One region of the Pleomorphomonas sp. PLEO genome, then DNA from elsewhere that is predicted to be linked to it. Evidence: predicted binding sites of a transcription regulator. Region 1 holds the regulator's gene; each other region holds the start of a gene.
The links. The regulator LexA, encoded in region 1, represses DNA repair genes until DNA is damaged. The targets are predictions, from matches to a motif close to TGTTCNNNNTGTGTTCNG.
Positions count from the first base shown of each region.

Region 2: the regulator LexA is predicted to act here: its motif matches at 1,511-1,528, upstream of uvrA (excinuclease ABC subunit UvrA).
Region 3: the regulator LexA is predicted to act here: its motif matches at 1,364-1,381, upstream of AB6N07_RS20160 (ImuA family protein).
Region 4: the regulator LexA is predicted to act here: its motif matches at 1,876-1,893, upstream of recA (recombinase RecA).

Region 1 covers NZ_CP166625.1:3,212,304-3,215,806, reverse strand. The annotation lists gene AB6N07_RS14870 (sensor histidine kinase) at 1-898, opposite strand, end outside; gene AB6N07_RS14865 (response regulator transcription factor) at 903-1,559, opposite strand; gene lexA (transcriptional repressor LexA) at 1,843-2,556, shown strand; gene queA (tRNA preQ1(34) S-adenosylmethionine ribosyltransferase-isomerase QueA) at 2,665-3,503, opposite strand, start outside.
Region 2 covers NZ_CP166625.1:4,394,455-4,397,957, reverse strand. The annotation lists gene uvrA (excinuclease ABC subunit UvrA) at 1-1,270, opposite strand, end outside; gene AB6N07_RS20395 (single-stranded DNA-binding protein) at 1,704-2,231, shown strand; gene AB6N07_RS20390 (hypothetical protein) at 2,339-2,590, shown strand; gene AB6N07_RS20385 (zinc-dependent alcohol dehydrogenase family protein) at 2,594-3,503, opposite strand, start outside.
Region 3 covers NZ_CP166625.1:4,346,743-4,350,245, reverse strand. The annotation lists gene AB6N07_RS20170 (L-threonylcarbamoyladenylate synthase) at 1-464, opposite strand, end outside; gene AB6N07_RS20165 (ATP-binding protein) at 674-1,222, shown strand; gene AB6N07_RS20160 (ImuA family protein) at 1,441-2,391, shown strand; gene AB6N07_RS20155 (DNA polymerase Y family protein) at 2,411-3,503, shown strand, end outside.
Region 4 covers NZ_CP166625.1:2,769,724-2,773,226, reverse strand. The annotation lists gene AB6N07_RS12845 (RidA family protein) at 195-590, opposite strand; gene recA (recombinase RecA) at 671-1,756, opposite strand; gene AB6N07_RS12835 (PfkB family carbohydrate kinase) at 1,972-2,865, shown strand; gene AB6N07_RS12830 (pseudouridine-5'-phosphate glycosidase) at 3,056-3,503, shown strand, end outside.

The DNA.
Region 1 (3,503 bases):
CGCGCGCCAGATGCAGGAGCTGAGCGATCAGATGCATGGCCCGCTCGTTGCTGGCCACGAGATCTTTCATCAATTGCTGCCGCTCGTCCTCGTCCGTCGCCTTCTCGAGCATTTGCAACAGAAGCTTGATGCCGGCCTGTGGCGTCCGCAACTGGTGAGCGGCGAGGTCGGCGAAACGCCGTTCCAAGGTCAGCGAGGTATCGAGCTTTTGCATGAATTGGTTGAGAGACCGGACAAGCGGTAGGAGATCGCTCGGCATGTTGTTTATGGCCAACGTCGACAGATCGTCAGGCGTTCGCGAACGAATTTGTCTCACCAGCCCTCGAATATGGCTGAGCCCGTTATTGATCACCAGCCAGGTCAAAAACGCGATCGCCGGCACCAGCACCAGAAGCGGCAGGGCTATGTCCAGAAGGATATTGCCGACGAGGCCTTTTCTCAGTGCGATCTTTTCGGCAACCTCGACGACGATCCCGGTCTGCGCAATCGGCAGAGAATAAACACGCCACTTTTCGCGGGCGAATGTGTAGTCCGCAAAACCCGCGCCGAACTTCGGGACACTTGCCGGGAAAGCGTTGCTGCTGACCATGGCGAGCGCGTCGGCTTTCCAGGAACGGAAGGCGTGCGCATCAGCGTAATCGTCCGCGTCCTGGTTGAGTGCCAATTGGTTACCCATGGAAAAATCAATGTCGGGCACTTCCGCCGGCACTGAAAAGTCATTCTTCTCAAGGTGCCCCTTGAGAAGGATCCAAAGCGTATTGGCGTCGTTGATAAGCTCGGCGTCGTAGATGTTTTCGATTTCACGCGTGGCGCTGCGATACGCCAGAGCGCCGACGATCAGGATGGTGGCCATCAGTGTGGGGAGGATGCGCCAGAACAGGCGCTGGCTGAGCGTCACGACATCACCGCTCAACCATATAGCCAACGCCCCGGATCGACTTGATAAACGACGAACCGAGCTTGCGCCGGAGATTATAGACAGTAACCTCGATCGTGTTGCTCTCGGTTGTCGATTCCGCGTCGTAGAGAGCATACTCGATGTCGGTTTTGGTGACGTAACGGCCAGCGCGCTCCATCAGGAGGCGCAGAAGATGGAACTCCTTGGCCGGCAAATGCAGCGTCTCCCCGCCACGGCGAGCGACAAGCGCCGCCGGATCAAGTTCAACATCGCCCGAGACAAGGAGTGTCACAGCCCGCCCCTCCCTCCGCCGGGTAAGCGCGCGAATGCGGGCCAGGAGTTCATCGAGGTCAAACGGCTTGACGAGATAATCGTCCGCGCCACCGTCGAGCCCCTCGACGCGGTGCTTGACGCTGTCGAGCGCGGTCAGGAACAGAACCGGCGTTTGATTGGCCTTGGCGCGCAAGGCGCGCACGATGTCGAAACCGCTCATCTTCGGGAGGTTCACATCGAGAACAGCCATGGCATATTCGTTGTCCTCGCACGCCGCCAAGCCGGATTCCCCATCGCTGAACCAGTCGACGCCATACGCATGCTTTTCGAGCGCGCGCTTAAGCGACGGGCCGAGAATATGGTCGTCTTCGACAAGAAGAATACGCAGCTTGTCACCTCTCACCACACGGCTGTCGGAGCAGTATTGCATTTGCCAACTCTGGATGGCACTGCCCACTCTGACCTGCTGGAGGCTTTCGCGATAAGGTTATGCGGCCACAGCCGGATCGTCCAGCGGGCTTACTGGCGGATGGGGCGTTTTCGGTCGCAGCCCCCCTTACGGAGGCAATCCCCATTGCGGAACACACACGGAACATGTTAACTCTGTTCGTGATTTGTACCGAATCGCGCTACGGCGCAACCGACGCCGGCCGACCAGCGGGGACCAGACGATGCTCACGCGCAAACAGCTCGAACTCCTGATGTTCATTCATGAGCGTCTCAAGGAATCGGGCGTGCCGCCGTCCTTCGACGAAATGAAGGATGCGCTGGATCTCAAGTCCAAGTCCGGCATTCATCGTCTGATTACCGCGCTGGAAGAGCGCGGCTTCATTCGCCGCCTGCCCAATCGGGCACGCGCACTGGAAGTGATCAAGCTGCCGGAAACCATGCAGCCGGGCATCGGCCGGGCTCGCAAGGGCTTCGCGCCGGCGGTCATCGAAGGCGACGGTGGTCGCAAGCCTTCGTCGGCAAGTGCCGCCGCGCCGTCGCTGGATAGCCGCGACACCGTGCCGGTTCCGGTCATGGGGCGGATTGCCGCCGGTGTGCCGATCGCCGCCATCCAGACCCAGTCACACATCTTGCACGTGCCGATCGACCTCATTGCCGGTGGAGAGCATTACGCCCTCGAAGTGCGCGGCGACTCGATGATTGAAGCCGGCATTCTTGATGGCGACACCGTCGTCATCAAGAAGTCCGACACCGCCGATTCCGGCGATATTATCGTGGCGCTGGTGGATGATGAGGAAGCGACGCTGAAGCGTCTGCGGCGCAAGGGCGCGTCGGTCGCCCTTGAGGCCGCCAATCCGGCCTATGAGACGCGCATCTTCGGCCCTGACCGGGTCCGCATCCAGGGCCGCCTCGTGGCGCTGATGCGCCGCTATTAATCCACTTTTCAAAGCGGCTTGAAACGCGGGCTGACGGTTCCCGGGAAGCTGTGCTTGTCTTTCATCCCCGCGGAGGGCGCGTACCTGGGCGCCGTAGGACCGTTAGACCTATTGCGCCAATCGACTTTTCGCCGACGGGAAAAGCAGCGACGTATCGCCATAGGAGTAGAAGCGGTAGCCGCTGGCGATCGCATGTGCGTAGGCGGCATGCATGGTATCGAGACCGGAGAAGGCCGATACCAGCATGAACAGCGTCGACTTGGGCAGATGAAAATTGGTCATCAACAGGTCGACGGCGCGAAAGCGGTAGCCGGGCGTTATGAAGATGTCGGTCGCCCCCGCGAACGGTCGAACGAGGCCATCTTCGCCGGCAGCGCTTTCCAAGAGACGCAACGACGTCGTGCCGACGGCGACCACCCTGCCCCCGCGTGCCCGTACTGCATTTAGCGCCTCGGCGGTTTCTGACGAGACATGACCAATCTCGGAATGCATCTTGTGGTCTTCGGTATCGTCCACCTTCATTGGCAGAAAGGTACCGGCGCCGACATGCAGCGTCACGAAATGCCGGCCGATACCGCGCCCATCAAGGCGATCGAAGAGCTCCGGCGTGAAATGAAGCCCGGCGGTCGGCGCGGCGACCGCGCCATTTTCCCGGGCGTAGACAGTCTGGTAGTCGGCTCGGTCGTGCTCATCCTCTGCCCGACGCGCGGCGATATACGGCGGCAGCGGAATGTGACCGACCGTCATGAGCGCTACATCGAGGTCCGGCCCGGCACGATCGAAGGTCAGCGTGATCTCGCCATCCTCGCCTTTCTCCGCCACGACAGCGCCAAGGGGATCGGCTGCCGGATCAATGCCGGAAAACACCACGCGGTCGCCGGCGCGCAGCTTGCGAGCTCCCTTGACGAAGGCACGCCAACGATCCGGGGCCTCGCGCATATGCAGCG
Region 2 (3,503 bases), 1.2 Mb from region 1:
AAGGATGGTCGGACTGGAAGCGCCCCAGCTCCTCCCGCACCATATCGGAATCGGTTTCCTTCCAGCGCCGCTCGATGTTGCCGACTACGCCTTCGAACGGCTTCTTGGTGGTGTAGGTCCTGAGGCCGTCGTCATAGGTGAAGGCGATCTCCTCACTACCCGAACCGGTCAGAATGACGTCGCGCACCTTTTGCGGAAGATCCTTCCAGGGCGTCGTCATCGACGCCTTGAAATGGCGGCAAATCGCCTCGAGCGTCTGGGCGTAATAGGGCGAGGAGGCGCCGGTCTTCGCCCAAGGCAGGACGCAGCCGCCACGCAGGGACAAGCTGTCGTCGGGCACCACCAGCTCGGCTTCGAACTTCAGCTCGGTGCCCAGGCCGTCGCACTTGGGGCAGGCGCCGAATGGGTTGTTGAAGGAGAACAGGCGCGGCTCGATTTCGGAAATGGTGAAGCCGCTGACCGGACAGGCGAACTTTTCCGAGAAGGTGATGCGGCGCGGCTCGCTCTCGCCCTCGGCGATCTCGGCGATCTCGAGAATGGCGATACCGTCGGCCAGGGCCAGCGCCGTCTGAAAGCTGTCGGCGAGGCGAGCGGTAAGGTCCGGCTTGACGACGATACGGTCGACGACAATGTCGATGTCATGCTTGATCTTCTTGTCGAGCGCCGGCACTTCCTCGATCGGATAGAAGCTGCCGTCCACCTTGACGCGCTGGAAGCCCTTCTTCTGGAGGTCGGCGAACTCCTTGCGATACTCACCCTTTCGGCCGCGGATCATCGGCGCCAGCAAGTAGAGGCGGGTGCCTTCGGGCAATTCCAAAGTACGATCGACCATCTGGCTGATGGTCTGGCTCTCGATCGGCAGGCCGGTGGCTGGCGAATAGGGAATGCCGACGCGCGCGAACAGCAGGCGCATGTAGTCGTAGATTTCGGTGACGGTGCCCACCGTCGAGCGTGGATTGCGCGAGGTGGTCTTCTGTTCAATGGAAATGGCCGGCGACAGACCGTCGATCTGGTCGACGTCCGGCTTCTGCATCATGTCGAGGAACTGCCGGGCGTAAGCCGAAAGGCTCTCGACGTAGCGGCGCTGGCCCTCGGCATAAATGGTGTCGAAGGCGAGCGACGACTTGCCCGAGCCGGAGAGGCCGGTCATGACGATGAGGCTGTCGCGCGGCAGGTCGACGTCGATGTTCTTGAGATTGTGCTCGCGCGCGCCGCGCACCGAAAGGGAGCGCCGGGCCTGGTCGAAAATGCTGGTCGGCTTGTTCGGCATGTCTATCGTCGTCCTTGTCGCGTCTCCCGGGAGGGGCGGGAGGCGAAAAAATCCGTTGCCCAAAGCGCATGATCAGGCGGCCATAAGGCGCGCCACGCTAGTCCGGGTCTGCTGACGCATCCTGTCAGGATCGAGTGGCGACCTGCAAGAGCATCGGCGTGCGCGGCTGCCATACCGCCTACCCTGAGAAGAAAACGCCGAAAATCTTGGAATTCGGTTGCGGCATTCTTGTGAAACGGTTAGAACGTATCAGGAACACAATGCGGACGCTAGCCCTTTTCTCACTGTGGAAAAGGAGTGAGGGCAGCCGAGCCGGGGTATCGCAGTGTCGGTGCCGGCGATAACGTGCAACCGTGTTGCCGGGCGAAAGCGCCGGCCGGCGAGGCGTGCCAGTGCGCCAAGCCGAAGGTAACGAGTTTGAGGGAAGAAAGCCATGGCAGGCAGCGTCAACAAGGTCATCCTGATCGGCAATCTCGGACGTGATCCCGAGGTGCGGCGGATGGGGTCGGGCGATGCCGTGGTCAACCTGCGTATCGCGACCTCCGAAAACTGGCGCGACCGTCAGAGCGGCGAGCGCAAGGAACGCACCGAGTGGCACTCGGTGGTGATCTTCAACGAAAATCTGGCCAAGGTCGCCGAGCAGTACCTGAAGAAGGGCTCCAAGGTTTACATCGAGGGGCAGCTTCAGACCCGCAAGTGGACTGACCAGTCCGGCCAAGAGCGCTATTCCACGGAAGTGGTGCTGCAGCGCTTCCGTGGCGAACTGACCATTCTCGACAGTCGTGGCGGCGAAGGTGGTGGCCGCGGCGAGGGCGATTTTGGCGATGCCGGTTCGGATTACGGCTCCTCCGGCCCGATGGAACGCGCTCCTGCCAAGTCGTCGGGCGGTGGGCGTCCCCAGGGTGGCGGCGCTCCGGCCTCCAACTTCTCGTCCGACCTCGACGACGACATCCCGTTCTGAACGCTGGCGGACTGACGCCCGCTTTCTCTTTCGATTGGACGCCGCGGGTTGAGCCGCGCCCGGATCGTGTGGCTCGGGTTCGGCTTGCTCTGATGCATCGTCGACGCATGGCTGTTGGAACAGCAGCCGGTATCGGCTCAGAGCTGGTCCGGGCCGGTCTCGCTCAGCTCGCGGGAATCGGGGCGGCCGGTGCCATGCTGGTCGGCGATCCGGCCTATTATGGTCGCTTCGGCTTTGTCGCTCGGCCGGGCCTTGTCTGTGACGGCGTACCGGATGTTTACGGGCAGGCTGTCACTTTCATCACGCCGCCCGCCTGGGAACGCATCGCCTTCCATCCGGCCTTCTTCACCGCGAAATAAATCTCAGCCAAAGCGGGTGATGACGTTAATGCCGGTCTCCTGTGACCGGTCCATCCCGATGAGCAGATCGATGGCCTCGTCGAGCCCGACGTGGCGGTTGATCAGCTTCTGCGGTGCGAGTTTGCCGGCGGCGATCATCGCGAGCATGTCGCCATAGCGCCAAGCCTGCATGCCATGGCTGCCATAGACTTCCAGCTCCCAGCCGATGATGCGGGCCATGGGGATCGGGGCTTCTGCGTCGTCACCGAGCATCAGGCCGACCTGAACATGGCGACCGCGCCGCTTGAGCCCGAGGATGGAGTTGCGCGCGGTGACCCGATGACCAAGCGCATCAATCGACAGATGCGCACCGCCACCTGTCAGGTCGCGGACGGCGCCGGCAACGTCCGGCGTGGTCCGGCCGTTGATGACCGCCATGGCGCCGATGGTCTTGGCGAATTCCAACTTGTCATCGGCAATGTCGATGGCGATCACATTGGCGCCCATCGCCGCCGCGATCATGATGGCCGATAGGCCGACGCCGCCGCAGCCATGCACTGCCACCCATTCACCGCCGCGTACCCGCCCCTGATCGACCACCGCGCGGAACGAGGTGGCAAACCGGCAACCGAGGCTGGCGGCAGTTGGGAAGTCGATATCGTCGGGCAACGCCACCACGTTGTCGTCGGCGTGGTGCACGCCGACATATTCGGCAAATGAACCCCAGTGGGTGAAGCCGGGCTGCGTCTGATTGCGGCAGACCTGCTGATTGCCAGAGCCGCATTCCGGGCAACGGCCGCAGCCGGCGACGAAGGGCATGGTGACGCGCTCGCCCTCTCGGAAGCGGGTGACGTCGCGACCGACGGCAACGACACGACCGGCGAATTCATGGCCTGGCACATGCGGCAGCGCGATGTCGGGGTCGTGACCCATC
Region 3 (3,503 bases), 1.1 Mb from region 1:
GAAAGATCGCCATAGACATGAGCCGCGGACGTGGGGCTGACGTGGCCGGAGGTGTTGGCGCTGGGCGCGACGATCGGCACGCCGGCGACGCGGATCAGTTCGAGCGCTACCCGGTGCGCCGGCATGCGCACGGCGAGTGTGTCGAGGCCAGCGGTGGCCAGCGACGAGACAGGGCAATCCGGCCGCTCGGGCAACACCAGCGTCAGCGGGCCTGGCCAGAAGGTCTCGGCGAGCTGTCGCGACAGCGGATCGAAGACGACCAGCGTCTCCGCCATGGCAATGCTGTCGACATGGGCGATCAGCGGATTGAAGGAGGGCCGCCCCTTGGCCTCGTAGATGGAGGCAACGGCCTGGCCCTGTGTCGCATCAGCGCCGAGGCCATAAACGGTCTCGGTCGGAAAGGCGACGAGATCGCCCTGCCGAATAAGGTTGGCGGCGCGGCGAATAGCTTCGTCGGTCGCCATTTCGATGCGGGCAAGCTCTAAGGGGCGCTGTGGCACGGAGTATCCCGATGATGGATTGTCTTTAGGCGGTTCGCCCGACCCGGCTTGTGTGAGACCAATACATGGCGACGTCAAGGCGGTGGATGGAGTGGGTAGTTTCGTTTTGGTCTGAACCGCAAAGTTGCGGTCAGGAGGAAGACGTCTTAAGTCGGCATCTTTAGGAGGCATCGATGCGTATCGCAGTAACTGGCACGCACGGTTGTGGCAAGACGACGCTGATCGACGATTTCATATCCGCGCATGGCAACTACGAGAGCGTACCCGAGCCCTATTGGTTGCTTGCTCAAAACGGCATGCCATTCGCCGACGGGCCAACCACGGCGGACCTTGAGGAACAACTCGGGCAAAGCTGTATGCTGCTCCTTGAGCAGGCCAGGGAAAAGGATCTGATTTTCGATCGCTGTCCGCTCGATTTTATCGCCTATTTGGACATTGTCAGCGCAAGTGAAGGCTTCGAATGGCTACCGCAAGGACGCTTGCTGAACCGTATTGCCAAAGCTCTCGCCTCACTGGATCTGATCGTCTTCGTGCCGTTGCTTCGGCTCGACGAGATCGGGGTCCCGATCGAATATCCGCAATTGCGCACCAAGGTGGACCAGCGGCTCAAGACCATGTTGCGGCAGGACGATCTGGGATTGCTGGAGGATGGGCCGCGTATTGTTGAGGTTTCCGGATCCCGTGCGGAACGCGTGGCTCGCATTGAGACGCTACTCAACTGAGTATGGAATCTCTATCGAGCGTCCTGCCATCCTTATCGTAGTAGCGGGGGTGCTCACCTTGCACAGCCCCCTTGCTGCGCCTAAACCTCGGCATGTCCCGCCGCATACCCGTCCTTGACTCTTCCAAAGCCCCTTCTATACTGGAACATATAGAGAACAAGAACCACGAAAACGGGGGTTAAACCGTGCTCGCGAGCGAGTCGACGGACAGGATTGCTATGCTTCGACGGCAGATCGCCCAACTGGAACGGGCGCGCGGCCGAGGCGATGGCCGTGCGGAAGCCCCTGCGGCGGCAGAGGAGGTGGCTGGCGTGCCGGTGCATGACATCGCCCCTGTCGCTCGCCGCCTCACTCCGGCCGCCGTTTTCCGCAATGGGCGAGCAGCTAATGTCTGGGCAGGACCGGAGACGACGGCTGTTCCCTTCGGTCACCCCGAGGTTGATGCGGCGACGGGCGGTCTACGGCGCGGCGCGCTGCACGACATAAGTCCAGCCGGCGCGCCCGACATGGCTGCCGCGACCGGTTTTGCCCTGGCACTTGCCGGGCGGCTCCTGTCGTCGGCTGGGCGGGGAGGTCTCTGGCTCTGGGTCCGCGCGGAGATGGCCGGCCGCGAGGCAGGCGAGCCTTACGGCCCCGGCCTTACCGCCTTCGGCCTCGATCCGTCATGCCTCGTTGCTGTAACGGCCCGCGACACGGCGGATGTGTTGCGTGCCGCCGAGGAGGGGCTTGCCGCCCGCGCCTTCGCGGCGGTGCTGATCGAACCGTTCGGCGACGACCGCCACCTCGATCTGACGGCCTGTCGTCGCCTGTCATTGATCGCCGACGGAAGCCGCTCCACCGGAATTTTGCTCAGAACCGGCGGTGTTCCGGGGGCGACCAGCGCCGTCACGCGCTGGCGCGTCGCGGCCGCTCCAAGTTGCGGTGGCCGGCATCCCGGCAACCCGGTTTTTTCGGCCGACCTCGCGCGAAATCGTTTGGGTCCGGTCGGTGCGTGGATGATGGAGTGGCGTATCGATGAGCAATCCTTCCGTGCCCCACGTATCGGATCCAAAGCCGAGGGATCCGGCTCCTTGGCGGTCCCGCTATCTGGTCGTCTGGCTGCCGCATCTGGCGACCGATCGTCTCACCCGGCTCGATCGGGAGCGGTCGTCCCCTTCCGCGGCGCCTGAGCCGATAGCCCGTCCGCCCATGGTACTTACGGCCAAGCATCGCGGCGCCGCGCGTCTCGCCCATGTCGACGGACAGGCCGTGCGGCTTGGGCTGCAGCCGGGACTCGGCCTTGCCGACGCCCGCGCCCGTGTGCCAGGCCTCGACGTGCGCGCCGCCGATCCTGAGGCCGATGCCGCTTTCCTCGACCGGCTATGCGATTGGTCGCAGCGCTACACGCCGCTCGCCGGCCGCCGCATCGGCACGTCCTCCATCGACCCCGAGTTTCCTTACCCGGAGGACTTCACACTGATACTCGATATCGCCGGCTGTGCTCACCTGTTCGGCGGCGAGGAGGCTCTAGCCGCCGATATGGCACGACGGCTCGAACGGCAGGGACTGACGGTGACCATCGGCATCGCCTCGATCATTGGCGCCGCCCATGCGCTGGCCGCCTTTGGGCGTGGCGGGCGGCTTCAAGCCGGCGAGGAGCGACGGGCGCTTGCAGGTCTGCCGGTGGCGGCGCTGCGGCTGGATGCGCCCACCGTCGATGCGCTCGCCCGTGTCGGCCTGAAGCGCATCGGCGACCTTATCGATGGCCCGCGCGCCCCGCTCACCGCCCGCTTCGGTCGCGCCCCGCTCATTCAGCTCGACCGGGCGTTGGGGCTCGCTGAGGAGGCCTTCTCGCCACGGCTACCGATCGCGCCCTATTGTGCCGAGCGGCGTTTTTTCGAGCCAATCTCTCGCCAGGAAGACGTACGCGCCGTCGCCCTGTCTCTGATCGGTACGCTGGCCGACCGGCTGGAGGCGGTGGGTGAGGGGGCGCTACGTCTTCGTCTCAGCCTCTGGCGCGTCGACGGTGCCCTCGCCCACGTCGAGGCAGGGCTCAGCCGGCCGAGCAGAGAGGCGGGGGTGATGCAGGATATTCTCTGCCGTCGGCTCGACAGCCTCACCGAGGAGTTCGACGCCGGTTACGGCTTCGATTGCGTCACCGTTGCCGTCACCGAGGCGAGCCGCCGCGATGCCGAGGCGCTGTCGCTGGCCGGTCCCGACACGACGCTGGAGCTGACGCGTTTCGTCGATCGAGTCGGCGCCCGCATCGGTCAGGGCCGAGTGCGGCGTCTCCAAGCGCGCG
Region 4 (3,503 bases), 440 kb from region 1:
ACAATCCGGATGGCGCCTCGGAAGGCAGCCCCCCGGAGGGAAGGACGCGCAGGCCAGACCGGTTCCGACACGATCGGTTCCATGCAAGGCAAAGCGTTATTTAGCCGCCGGCCATGCGCCTGTCCAGCGGCGGAGGCCGACTCGCGATGGCGGTATTTCGGCGCGATAGGCCCGCCTTTGCCATAAAGGCCGCATTAGCCCTTCGGCGCCTCGCGCGCAGCCCAGGCGTCGATCTCAACCTTGAGCGTGGGCAGGCCCAGTGCCGACACGTAAAGAAGCGTCGTGCAAGGCCGATGATCACCGAAGAATGCCCCAAACACCTGCCGGCGGCGGTCGGGATCAACATCGCCAACCAGATATGTCGTCAGTTTGACGATATCGCCAACGGACATGCCGGCTGCATCGAGATTGCGGCGGACATTGTCGAGCGCCACCTCGATCTGCTCCACCGGGTCGGTCGGCAAGCTACCGTCAGGCCGCAAGCCGATCTGCCCGGACAACACGAGCCAACGGGCTCCGGCAGGCACCTCGATCTGATGGCTATAAGCAGCGACCGGCGCATGCACGCCGGCCGGATTGCGAAACTGCATCTATCTCTCCCTCGGTCGACCGCGTACCAGCCGACCACCGCCTCTCACCCAAACGGGACGAGAGGCCTTGGACCCAGCCCTCACTCAGCCTCGGGCGGCGTTCCGTCAGCGTCATCCTCGGGGTCGCCCTTCAGGATGGAGTCGGCGATGACGCCGGCGTTCTGCCGGATAGCCGCCTCGATCTCATTGGCGAGCGCCTCGTTGTCGCGCAGGAACTGCTTGGAATTTTCGCGACCCTGGCCGAGACGCTGGCTGTTGTAGGAGAACCAGGCGCCTGACTTCTCGACGATTCCAGCCTTGACGCCAAGATCGATCAACTCGCCCACCTTGGACACGCCCTCGCCGTAGAGAATATCGAATTCCACTTCGCGGAACGGCGGCGCCAGCTTGTTCTTGACCACTTTGACGCGGGTCTGATTGCCGACGATCTCCTCACGATTCTTGAGCGCGCCGATGCGGCGAATGTCGAGACGAATCGAGGCATAGAACTTCAAGGCATTGCCGCCGGTCGTCGTCTCCGGGCTACCAAACATCACGCCGATCTTCATGCGGATCTGGTTGATGAAGATCACCATGGTCTTGGATTTTGAGACCGACGCGGTGAGCTTCCGGAGCGCCTGGCTCATCAGTCGAGCCTGCAGGCCCGGCAGCTGATCACCCATTTCGCCTTCGAGTTCGGCACGCGGCGTCAGCGCTGCCACGGAGTCGATCACCAGCACGTCGATGGCACCGGAGCGCACCAACGTATCGGTGATCTCAAGCGCCTGCTCGCCGGTATCCGGCTGCGAGATCAGGAGCTCGTCGAGGTTGACGCCGAGCTTGCGGGCATACACCGGGTCGAGCGCGTGCTCGGCGTCGATGAAGGCGCAAACGCCACCACGCTTCTGCGCTTCGGCCACTGTATGCAATGCCAGCGTCGTCTTGCCCGACGACTCCGGGCCATAGATCTCGACGACGCGCCCCTTCGGCAAGCCGCCGATGCCAAGCGCGATGTCGAGTCCGAGCGAGCCGGTCGGTATCGTCTCGATTTCCACCACCTGCCCCTTGCCGAGGCGCATGATGGAGCCCTTACCGAAGGCCCGTTCGATCTGCGACAGGGCGGCGTCAAGCGCCTTGGTCTTGTCCATGGAGGTTCCTTCCACGAGGCGAAGTGAATTCTGCGACACTGGGTTCGCTCCTTATTTCACGGCCGTTCCCGGATTTCAAACTCACCGTAAATGTACACGATTTGTTCCCGTGAGCAAGCGGCATATATGTCCTTGACAGGAAAAAGCAAGTCTGGTTTCGTTCCCGACGTGTTCCGGCAGGGTTAAAACGTCGGAAAGCCGGGAGAAAAGCTCTGGACGCGGGGAATCGAAACAAGGGCTTTCTGCCACTTTTGGTGGTCGGCGGCTGTCATCAGGATGTGCTTGGCCGGGCCGGCAATGCTTATGAGCCAGCGACCTCATGTCCGGGGATTGTGACGTATCGCCCCGGTGGCGTGGCGCGCAATGTCGTCGTGCTGCTCGGGCGAGCCGGAGCGCCTTGCCGCTTCGTCTCGGTGGTCGGCGAAGACGCGGCCGGCCGAGACCTCATGGCCGAACTTGCCACGGCCGGCATCGATACATCGGCAATGGTGGTGGACGCCAACGGCCGGACCGGCACCTACCTTGCCATTCACGACGAGGCCGGCGAACTCGTCTCGGCCATCTCCGACCTCGGCCTCTATGACGACTTCGTGCTACCGGTAGCCGCGCTCGACGTCGGCAAGCACCGGTTGGTCTTCGCCGATGCCAATCTCGCGCCGGCCGAACTTCGCCGGCTCGCCGACACCCATGGCGACAGGCTGGTGCTGGATGCCATTTCGCGCGCCAAAGCGCCGCGCCTGCGCCCCCTTGTCGGCTCTGGCGCGCTGTTCATCTGCAACCTCCCGTCGGCGGAGCTGTTGGTCGGCCAGCCGATCGGCCGACCGGTCGAGGCGGCGGAATGGCTGGCAAAGGCCGGCGCCCGACGGGCGGTGATCACCGGCGGTTCGAAGCCGCTAGCCGTCCTTGATAACGGCCACGTCTGCGAACTGAAGCCCCAGCCGACCCAAGTGGTCGACGTCACTGGGGTCGGCGATGCGCAGACCGCCGGTATCCTGTTGGCATTGTCGGCAGGCGCCTCGCTCGTTGCCGCCGTTGAGGTGGGCATGGCGGCGGCCCGCGCCGCGCTCGCCACCGCGGGTGCGCTGCGCGAACTGCCAACCGGCGTGGTAGCGGCGGCCCTGATAGCCGGAGACAAGGCCGAAACTTAGAGCGCCATCCGCCATCGGAATGATGCGTCATTGAAAAGACACGGCAATTGTCAACTTTTTGCGAAGGTGCGTCTTCCCTCTTTCGCAAACCCGTCGTCTCGTCGTATAGAGCAAAGTTCGGAGATCCATCACTCGCCGCCGACGCTGCGTGCCCGCTCCGTGGCCCTGTCGCGCGGCCACATTCGGAGGCATGATGGCATCCCTGCCACTCGTCTATTCGCCTGAAGTTGAAGCTGCGATCGCCGCCGGCAAGCCGGTTGTCGCGCTTGAATCCACCATCGTCACCCATGGCATGCCCTACCCGGACAACGTCGAGACGGCGCGCGCCGTCGAAGCCGAGATCCGCGGCCGTGGCGCCGTGCCAGCCACCATCGCCGTGCTGGACGGCAAGATTCGCATAGGTCTCGATGCCGACACGCTCGATCGCCTCGGCACCATGACCGGCGTCATGAAGCTGTCGCGGGCCGACCTTGCCTTTGCGCTGGCCACCGGCCGGCCGGGATCGACCACCGTCGCTGCGACCATGATCTGCGCCTGCCTAGCCGGCATCGACGTGTTCGCAACCGGCGGCATCGGCGGTGTACATCAGGGCGCCGAGGAGAGCTTCGACATCTCCGCCGACCTCGAGGAACTTGGCC